DNA from 3 places in the Pseudoalteromonas sp. NCCP-2140 genome. Region 1 is predicted to be linked to each of the others. Evidence: predicted binding sites of a transcription regulator. Region 1 holds the regulator's gene; each other region holds the start of a gene.

Region 1 (3,288 bases):
TCCCGTAATACAAAATAGTACGCTGGTGGCTGAGAAGCTGATGAGTAGTGGATTGTTAAAGTTCTCACGCTCATCATAATCCATAATGTGTAGCATCCAGAAAAAGTCGAAAATGCGCCACAGGGTGCTGCGCACAGTTATAACTTTACCGGTTTGGCTATCTAAATATAAGGTTGTTGTTAACCAATCATCGAAGCTAACTTGCCAAACATTGGCTTTGTGACCGACTTCTCTAGGTCCTTTTGTTAATAACTGCGCTTGCGTTATTTTTGCGTCAATAAGCAGGTGAGCTTGCGCATTTTCAATGATTTGCGCTTTACTCGGTGCAGGCATTTTAGCACCTGTTCTGCTATCAAAAGTAAACGTACCGCTAGAGGATGTAACTTCTATAATCGGGGTATTTAAAAAATGGCTATATTTAATACCCTCGATTTGCTCGAATTGCGCTGTTATTTTATCAATTGAAGCAGGGTAGTCCGACAATAAAAATGGGCTACTTAAACTGCGATTAGCCAGATGCTTACCATGCACTTTTTCAAGTGGTAATGAGCTCATTACCAGCCCACCTAAGAGCCAAAAAAAGATCTGCAAAGCAAGTAAGTAGCCAAGCCATTTATGCCCTTTACGAGCATACTTAAACAGGCGTTTATTCATTATTACCCCGTTATTATTGTTATGTGGGCGCTATTTTAGGTTGTTTAGCTAGATTGCCAATGCGGCATAATGTCGCATTAACTGTATTCTAGATTTGGTATATATACAAAACTGAGTTAAAGTTTCAGTCGATATAAATAGAGGGTAAAAACGAGAGTATGTCGGAAATTCAATTTTTAAATGTAGATCTGGAGCTTGAGTCAAAGCACGATATTAGTGCGCTTGTTGCTGATTTGAAGAAAAACGCCATGGTTTTACATTATGACCAAGATGAATACCGCCAACTAGCACGTATTGAAGCAACCGCAGATATCAGCTCTCCAGATAAAGCCATTAACCAGCTTTGCGAGCTTATTGAGTCTTGCTCGCGCAATGCATTAAAACAGTGGTTATCGTGCTCAAAGCGTACATTTGATATAGGCTTTGAATCAGGTAATTCGCCTAAATGCTTTAACCAACCCCTGCATGCCGATACCTTGTTACGTATCTCTGCAATTGGCGCAGGGATTGAAATTACTATTTATCCTGTCGAAAAATAGCCAGAATTTATCGCTCTACAACAGCTGCGGTCATTCTTGATACGCAGCAAAGCTCTCCTGCGGCATTGGTAATTTTAATATCCCAAACAGAAGTTCGCTTACCTAAATGCAGCGGTCTCGCAGTTGCTGTTAACGTTCCTTTGCGTGACGCTTTCATGTGGTTGGCATTAATTTCTTGGCCAACAGCATAAAACTTTTTGAAATCAACCACGAAATTGGCTGCATAGCTTGCCACTGTCTCTGCTAATACAACGTTTGCTCCGCCATGGACCATGCCCATAGGGTTATGATGCTCAGGAATAGCAGGCATGGTTGCCATTAAATAATCATCGCCAATTTCAGTTACCTCAATGCCCATAGTTTTCATTAAAGTGCCTTGACCGGTAATCCCTTGTTCTAGCTCTTTGCAAAGCTCTAACGTGATTGGTTGGTGCCAAATACTCATTGTGTTTCCTTAGCCTGCTAATTAAAGATAATACCTTATGGCATCTTTCGGTGTGGTTCAATGTTAGTTTTGTAGCAATATGATGGGGTTAATTTAAATTTGCGATTTTCAAATAACTGTATATACTCACAGTTAAATGTACTGTATGGAAAACCAGTTGTATGCGCCCATTAACTAAACGCCAATCGCAAATTTTAGAACTAATTAAAGTCTTTATTAAAGATACAGGCATGCCACCTACGCGTGCTGAAATAGCTCAAACATTGGGTTTTAAAAGTGCCAACGCTGCTGAAGAACACCTAAAAGCACTGGCAAAAAAAGGCATGATCAAAATGAAGCCTGGGGCGAGTCGCGGTATTCAGTTAATTGAAGAAGATGAGCCAGAGCAACTAGGCTTACCTTTAATTGGCCGTGTTGCAGCTGGTGAACCTATTTTGGCGCAAGAGCATGTTGAAAGTCACTGCCAAGTTGATCCTTCATTATTTAAACCTGCTGCCGATTTCTTACTGCGTGTAAATGGTATGAGTATGAAAGACATTGGTATTATGGATGGCGATTTGCTTGCAGTACACAGAACACAAGTTGCTGAAAACGGGCAAGTAGTTGTAGCTCGAGTCGATGAAGATGTAACAGTTAAGCGTCTAGAAAAGGCGGGTCGCAAAGTACTTTTACACGCTGAGAACGAAGAGTTTTCGCCTATTGAGGTTGACCTTGAGCATGAGTCGTTCAACATCGAGGGGTTAGCGGTAGGTGTTATTCGTAACGCTGACTGGATGTAAACGCTCCCAATTTGGTGCATTAAATTGACTCAATTTGGTGCGCCGCTGAAATTTTACTACTTAATTAGGATTTGTGAATCCTTACTCTTCATTTAAAGCCTTATATGGCGCAGTTTTCCTCTCTTTTTATATTTCGTTCTTACTCCTAAACATTAAATAACGCGCTGATTATAGTTGTTATTTATGCACCAAAATAAACATTTATTATCATTAAAACTTGCTTATTGGTTATTTTTTAACTAATTGGTTAATACACTGTATTAACACCTAATTAATAAAAAGACACAAAAATGTGCGAGGTGTTAGTCATGGGGTCGGTATCATAAGTGGGTCAAAATGATACGTAGTCGCTCTGAACAATAAGAAAAACGAATGGGCACCTTGTTGTATCGCCTTTTCGCTTTGCGTCTTGCAATAGCATCTAAAGGAGCCGTCACATGGGTAAACTGCGTTACGCCTTGTGGCTTATATTGTTTGCACTTCCTGAGCTTGCATTGGCAAATAGCCAATACAATATGCGTAAAGGGGTGACCGATATAAGTAATAATGTTTATGAGTTACACATGACGATATTTATTATCTGCTGTGTAATCGGCATCATCGTATTTGCGGTGATGTTTTGGGCTTTAATACACCACCGTAAATCCAAAGGGGCCAAGCCTGCCCAATTTCATGAAAGTACAAAAGTTGAAATACTTTGGACTGCCATTCCATTTGTCATCTTAATCGCCATGGCTGTGCCTGCCACAAAAACCTTAATTGCCATGGAAGATGCCTCTAAAGCCGATATCACCATTAAAGTGACTGGCTCACAATGGAAGTGGCATTACGAGTACATGGGTGAAGACATTGCTTATTACTCGATTCTATC
Region 2 (3,288 bases), on a different contig from region 1:
GACTATAGAAGAGGTAATTATCGTTGCAGTAGGATATCAAAAAGGTGTATCTGGACTTAATAGCCGTATTTATGACTATACGCCATTTGAAGATAAAAATTGGCAGCGTAAAACTGGCGGAGCAAGTCAGTATCTAAACTACCTAAAACATACTGTATTGCCTTATATTGAGGCCGACTTCAGAACAACCCAAAAAAGTACGTTAGTCGGTAACTCACTTGGCGGTTTATTTGCGGCTTATACCTTATTCACTGAGCCTTCGCTTTTTTCAAATTATATTATCGGCAGTCCTTCAGTGTGGTTTAAAGAAAACTCAATATTAGCTATGGCTGTAAAACCAGCTGCCAACACAACAAAAGTTTACATCGCAGTGGGAGAACTTGAAGAAAGCGAAGGCGAAAAAATGGTGTCGGGCGCAAGGCAATTAGCAGCTAAAATTACTAAACAAAGCGGCGCGCTGGTTACGACAAATTTATTTGTTATTCCTCAGGCACGCCATGCAACGGCATTCCCAACAACGATTACCCAAGCCTTAGACTGGATTTACCAGGTTAATGATAACTAAAGAGCGTGACACTTTTTATATTTTTTGCCGCTACCACAAGGGCACTCGTCGTTACGGCCAATTTTAATATCTGCAACTGGCGTTATATCACCATCTAGGTAACGCCATAGGCCATCTTCTTTAATAAAACGCGACTTCTCGTGTAACTCACAATACAAGCTTTGATAAAAGTAATTAGCTTTAAATTCTACAAAACCTTCTTGCTCGTTATGTTCAGTATCTAAAACACTTAGCTTGGTAAAACGGCAGCTATTAGCAAAATCTTTAATTTCGCGAACAGGGTTCGCGGCTTGCTGGCTTTGTGCATAAGTACTAAATACATATTTTGCATCTTTTAGCGCGTATGCACTAAAACGAGAACGCATAAGTTGCTCTGGGGTATCAGCTTGGCTTGCACCGGTATGAAAAGGCTGGCAGCAAAGCTCGTAAGTCGATTCGCTGCCACAAGGACAAAGGGAGTGTGTGAGTGATGTCATAACAACTTACCTAAAACTATAAATTGTTATTTTAACAAGCCTATTGTGGCTGCGGTACTAAATTGTTTAATTGAGCGCTTTTTGTAAAACAATAAAATTTAGCAGATGCATGCTCAAGGTTTAAGTTCATCGAATCAAGTTGATGATTGTTTACAATATCTGTCCATGTGATCACAGCAGCAAAATTACCGTTATGTAATGCTGAACTAAGAACATACTCAAGATTAACTAAATGTTTTTGTCTGATCACAAGTAGTTTGCTGGTATCAATCGAACACGAATCTAGTAAAGCTTTACTAGGAACATGATCAGGAGCAATTAATAGTGTCCATGCATTTTGGCTATTGTAATGATGCAATACTTTTAATAGCTCAAAAGTTGCTGAAATTTCGTCTTCAATCTGAATTAAATTAACAGACGCTTTATCGTTATCTTGTTGGTAGCTTTTAACTGTTCTTAAGGTAATTGGCTGTAACATAACTTTCACTCACTGGTTGTTTATACAGTATGTGTATACAGTAGTTTATACAGTGTTTTTGCGCAAGTACTTTTTTGCTATTTTTTAACCAATGATTCAGTTTTATTTTAGTCAAAATAATTTAATTGTTATTAAACAGTGGTTTATGGTTTTATTTTGAAGGTTGGAAAAGGTGAAAAATTTACCAGTAAAGATATACAGTATTTTATACAGTACTGTGTAAACTGTTAAATTTTGATTCTATACAGGTGTTTTGCATAAAAAAGCCGGCATAATACCGGCTCTTTATCTTTGCAATTTTGCTACTTATCTAAGTAGGTATTTAAGAACTCAAGGTATGCATTTGAGGCTTTTATGCGGTTTTCTTTTTTAGTAAAACCATGGCCTTCATCATCGAATAATACATATTCAACAGGCACACCATTTGCCTTTACAGCGGCAACAAGTTCATCGCTTTCAACTTGTAAAACGCGTGGGTCGTTAGCACCTTGGATCACCATTAATGGCTTGGTGATGTTTTTAGCATGAAATAGTGGCGAAATGGCACGGTGACGTTCACCGTCTGTCGCTGGGTCGCCCATTTCATCATACAGTGCCTTTTTAAAGCTTTCCCACCATGGTGGAATCGAGTTTAAGGTTCTAACCCAGTTTGTTACACCAAATATATTAATGCCTACTTTGAACTCTTCAGGTTCAAAGGCAAGTGCTGCGGCGGTCATAAAGCCACCATAGCTGCCCCCCATGATGCCAATTTTATCAGCATCAACCCAATCTAGGCTTTGCAGGTGTTTTTTACCGTAAACAATATCTTGTAAATCGTCAGTGCCGTGTTTTTTATCATCTAAATGAAAGAAGGTTTTACCATAGCCTGAGCTGCCACGGTTATTAACTGCAAAAATGGCATAACCATGATTGACTAGATGCTGTTGCATTGCACTATATCCTGTGCGACTTTGTCCGCCAGGACCGCCGTGCACCCAAACTAAAGCTGGTACTTTGTTGTTGCTATTAGCTTGCTTAGGCTTATATAAAACCCCAGGGATCTCTAAACCATCAAAACTTTTAAAGCGCACAATTGTGCTTTCAACCAAGTCATTTTGATCAATTGCATCACTTAATGTGTTGGTTAATTGTTTAGCTTTTGATTCACCGAGTTGCCAAACAAATAGGTTACTTGGCGAGGTATCTGAATTTAAATAAAACGCCATGGTCTTTTCATCAGCTGAAAAGTTCACACCACGTAAATTACCAGCTGGCAGCGATGGCATGGCAATACCTTTACCGGTGGTGGTATCAATTATCGACACTTTAGTGCTTGCGTCAGCATTAACACCGCTTACTTGATAACGGCCAGATTTAGAGAAGTAAATAAAGCTCACATCCCACTCATCTTTGAGGGCTGGGCTGTGCTCGCCAGTCGTTAAGTCATAGCGCCACACTTCTGCAAATTCACCTTTGGCATCGGTTGAGTAATACAATGATTTACTGTCTCTTGAGAAGGTTTCGGGGCCATATTTAGCGTCATCGTCATGACGGGTAATGAGCTCTGGTTTCAGTGTTTTTTTACGCGTATCGAGAATAAACACATCACTGTCTTTGTTCGAATTGTTTTTCGATAAAGCAATAAAGCGACCGTCAGGGCTGATCGCACCAACATCTAGCCCCATAGTATTTTGATAAACAGGCGTTACTTCATAGCTGTTAGCATCAACACGATATAGGTCCATAAACTTAGCATCACGCTGATTGCTGGTTATAAAAAAGTGTTT
Region 3 (3,288 bases), on a different contig from region 1:
TAAATACCAGTGGGAATTCTAGGCCTTTTGCTGAGTGTAATGTCATCATTTGCACTGCGTCTTCGTGCTCATCAGCTTGGCCTTCGCCAGATTCTAGTGAGGTATAAGCCAAAAATCCCTGTAGTGGTGAGCTGAACTCTTCATCTTCAGGGAGTTCGTATTGACCACAAGCACTAATAAGCTCTTCTAAGTTTTCTACGCGGGCACGGCCTTTTTCACCTTTTTCAGCTTGATACATTGCCATTAACCCTGAGGTTTGAATGGCATATTTCGCTTGCTCTTCTAAAGTGAGATCGCTGATTTTATCTTCGATATGCTCAACAAGTTCTAAGAATTTTGTGACGGCACTCGCTGCACGGCCAGATAAGTGCTGCTGCTCTACAATTGCTTTTGCGGCATACCAAAGTGGCAATGATTCATTGCGCGCGCAATCACGGATATGGCTTAGCGTTTTATCACCAATGCCGCGGGCTGGAGTGTTAATAACGCGCTCGAAAGCAGCATCATCTTGACGGTTACCCACTAAACGTAAATACGACAGTGCATCTTTGATCTCTTGACGTTCGAAGAAGCGCATACCGCCGTAAATACGGTATTTTAAGCCTTCTTGTAGCATTGCTTCCTCGAGTACACGAGATTGCGCATTGTTACGGTATAAAATGGCGGCGTCTTGTAATGCATTACCTGCATTTAGCCAGCTACGTAATTTGCTGCTAACAAAGCGCGCTTCGTCTAATTCATTAAACGCAGCGTAAACAGAAATAGGCTCACCATCATTGCCGTCAGTCCACAGGCTTTTGCCCATGCGTTCAGCATTGTTTTTGATCAGCGCATTTGACGCTTTTAATATTGTTGCCGTTGAACGGTAGTTTTGTTCAAGGCGAATGGTTTCGGCTTCGAAGTCAGTTAAGAAGCGTTTGATATTCTCAATTTTTGCGCCACGCCAGCCATAGATACTTTGGTCATCATCACCTACGATCATAATACTGTTGGTGTTACCTGCGAGTAATTTTAACCAAGCGTACTGGATTGTATTGGTATCCTGGAACTCGTCTACCAGCATGTGGGCAAAACGCTGTTGATAGTGACGTAAAAGAGTAGGGTGATTCTTAAGTACTTCGTAGCAGCGCAGCAGTATTTCTGCAAAGTCGACTAAACCTGCACGGTCACAAGCCTCTTGATATGCAGCATAGACTTTCAGCATCATTTGCTCATTAATATCGTAGGCTTGAATGTCTTTAGGGCGCAGACCTTCATCTTTTTTCGCGCTGATATACCAACCAAATTGTTTAGCTGGCCACTTTTTATCATCGATGTTCATCGCTTTGAGTAAGCGTTTGATCATACGTTGTTGATCGTCAGAATCTAAGATTTGAAAGCTTTCAGGCAAGTTCGCTTCACGGTGATGGGCGCGTAAAATCCGATGAGATAAGCCGTGGAAGGTACCAATCCACATACCACCAACCGGTGCTTTTAACGTTTCTTCTACACGGGTACGCATTTCTTTCGCGGCTTTGTTAGTGAAGGTTACCGCAAAGATGCTGTATGCAGAAGCTTGCTCAACTTGCATGAGCCATGCGATGCGATGAACAAGTACTCGAGTTTTACCAGAACCTGCACCTGCAAGTACCAGCATATTTTGCAATGGGGCTGCGACTGCATCCCGTTGTTTGTCATTTAAGCCATCGAGTAATTCAGAAACGTCCATCGTTACGCCTTTTCAATCTATAATGGGTGGAGTATAACAGGTGTTTATGCAAGGCTAAATAAAATACTGTTTTTATAAACAGCTATTTTGGCAAGTCATTAAAATTGCAGTATAAAAATTGTGAATTTGACCGATTTTTAGCTAAAAGAACTAAAATCAAAATAACGCTACTTTTTAACACTTTGATTTGTAAGTCATAATAAGTTGGCATAAAGTGTGATTATAAAAAGTATAATCATTAAAAACTACAGAGGTTAGTATGGCAGAGCAAGGTTCTGGCGGTAATGTAATCGCAGCAATATGTAATATCTTTTTTCCCGGTTTAGGGCAATTGGTACAAGGTCGTTTAATGGCGGCTATTGCATTCTTTTTAGCATGGGTTATTAGTGGTGCACTAATTTATGTGGCAGTTGGTTTTATTTTACTGCCAATCGTATACCTATGGGCGATTATTGATGCTGCGCGCTTCAAATCGCGACTCTAGCTATTTTAAATAGCACAAATTCGAGCGTCACTTAGGCGCTCGAGTTGTTTTAAGATGACAAAACTCGCTACGTTTAGCTGCAAACGGTATAATTAGCAGATAACGTATTAAGAGTACCCTCCATGGAATATCAATTTATCCGCGACCCTATTAGCGGTTTACGCATTAAAATTTCCTCTGAACACGCCATCATAGGCCGTTGGCTAAACGAAGAAGTCGGAAAAGAAAAAATTGCGATGGTGCAAGCGTTGATCTCTGCTGTTAAAAGCAGTCATGAGCCTTTAACCTTACAAGGTCAAGAAATTGATTTGATCTTAAGTAAAGACGAAGCGCTATTCGAAGCGCATGCATTACATCAAGACAACGAAGACTTAGTTGCCTACCAAGATGATGATTTAATGCTTGAAGAAGAAGGCTTATGCAGTGGCTGTGGCTTTGAAGATTTTGTCGATTTAATTGAATCTTGGCAAGAATTTACACAAAGCCGATAAGCAGACACATGTTCTGCTTATCGGTAGCTAACTTATTGCTCGCTCACTGATTTAACAGCGGCTAGTAATAAATCTTCTGTTAAGCGTACTTTGTAATTTGGGTTGGCGTATTGAAAATGCACTAACCCATTTGTATCTATCACAAATACTGCGGGTACTGGCAGTGCTACTTTTGGCTCACCTTCTAACGAGACAAAGTTAACCCCAAGCTTATTGCGGTAAATCTTTGCTGTTTTGTCATCTAAATAAAATGCTAAACCTAACGTTTGCGCCAAATTGAGGCTGTCGTCAGAAAGCAATTGATAGCTAGGAGCTGTAATTTTTGTTTCAGCGAGTTTTTCAGGGCTGTCTGGCGAAACGGCAATTAATTGCGCGTCTAAGCTTGCTAATTCTTTCTCTATTTTTTGCACGCTGGCCAATTGTTTTGAACAATATGGGCACCAGCCACCACGATAAACAATCAGCACGGTAGTTTTCTCTTTAAAGCGCTGAGCTAGCGAGACGGTTTTACCATATTGGTCTTTCAATTCAACATTTGGCACCGTTAAGCCGGGTAACAACGGACTTACTTGCTCTGCTGACTCGGCAATATTGGTTGCAGTTGC

What was found. Region 1 encodes LexA, which represses DNA repair genes until DNA is damaged. Its sites were predicted from a motif close to TACTGTATNNNNATACAGTA; they were not measured.
Region 2: NFU46_RS03535 (SulA-like leucine-rich domain-containing protein) is a predicted target of LexA. The motif match lies at 1,543-1,562, and genes of this name have one in related genera.
Region 3: uvrD (DNA helicase II) is a predicted target of LexA. The motif match lies at 1,773-1,792, and genes of this name have one in related genera.

Annotation. Positions count from the first base shown of each region.
Region 1 covers NZ_BRCZ01000011.1:27,959-31,246, forward strand. The annotation lists gene NFU46_RS17170 (hypothetical protein) at 1-654, opposite strand, end outside; gene NFU46_RS17175 (hypothetical protein) at 813-1,193, shown strand; gene NFU46_RS17180 (PaaI family thioesterase) at 1,201-1,638, opposite strand; gene lexA (transcriptional repressor LexA) at 1,800-2,417, shown strand; gene coxB (cytochrome c oxidase subunit II) at 2,855-3,288, shown strand, end outside.
Region 2 covers NZ_BRCZ01000001.1:755,740-759,027, reverse strand. The annotation lists gene NFU46_RS03545 (alpha/beta hydrolase) at 1-565, shown strand, start outside; gene NFU46_RS03540 (YchJ family protein) at 562-1,041, opposite strand; gene NFU46_RS03535 (SulA-like leucine-rich domain-containing protein) at 1,082-1,519, opposite strand; gene NFU46_RS03530 (S9 family peptidase) at 1,822-3,288, opposite strand, start outside.
Region 3 covers NZ_BRCZ01000022.1:13,759-17,046, reverse strand. The annotation lists gene uvrD (DNA helicase II) at 1-1,708, opposite strand, end outside; gene NFU46_RS20335 (hypothetical protein) at 1,968-2,192, shown strand; gene NFU46_RS20330 (YacL family protein) at 2,315-2,683, shown strand; gene NFU46_RS20325 (peroxiredoxin-like family protein) at 2,716-3,288, opposite strand, start outside.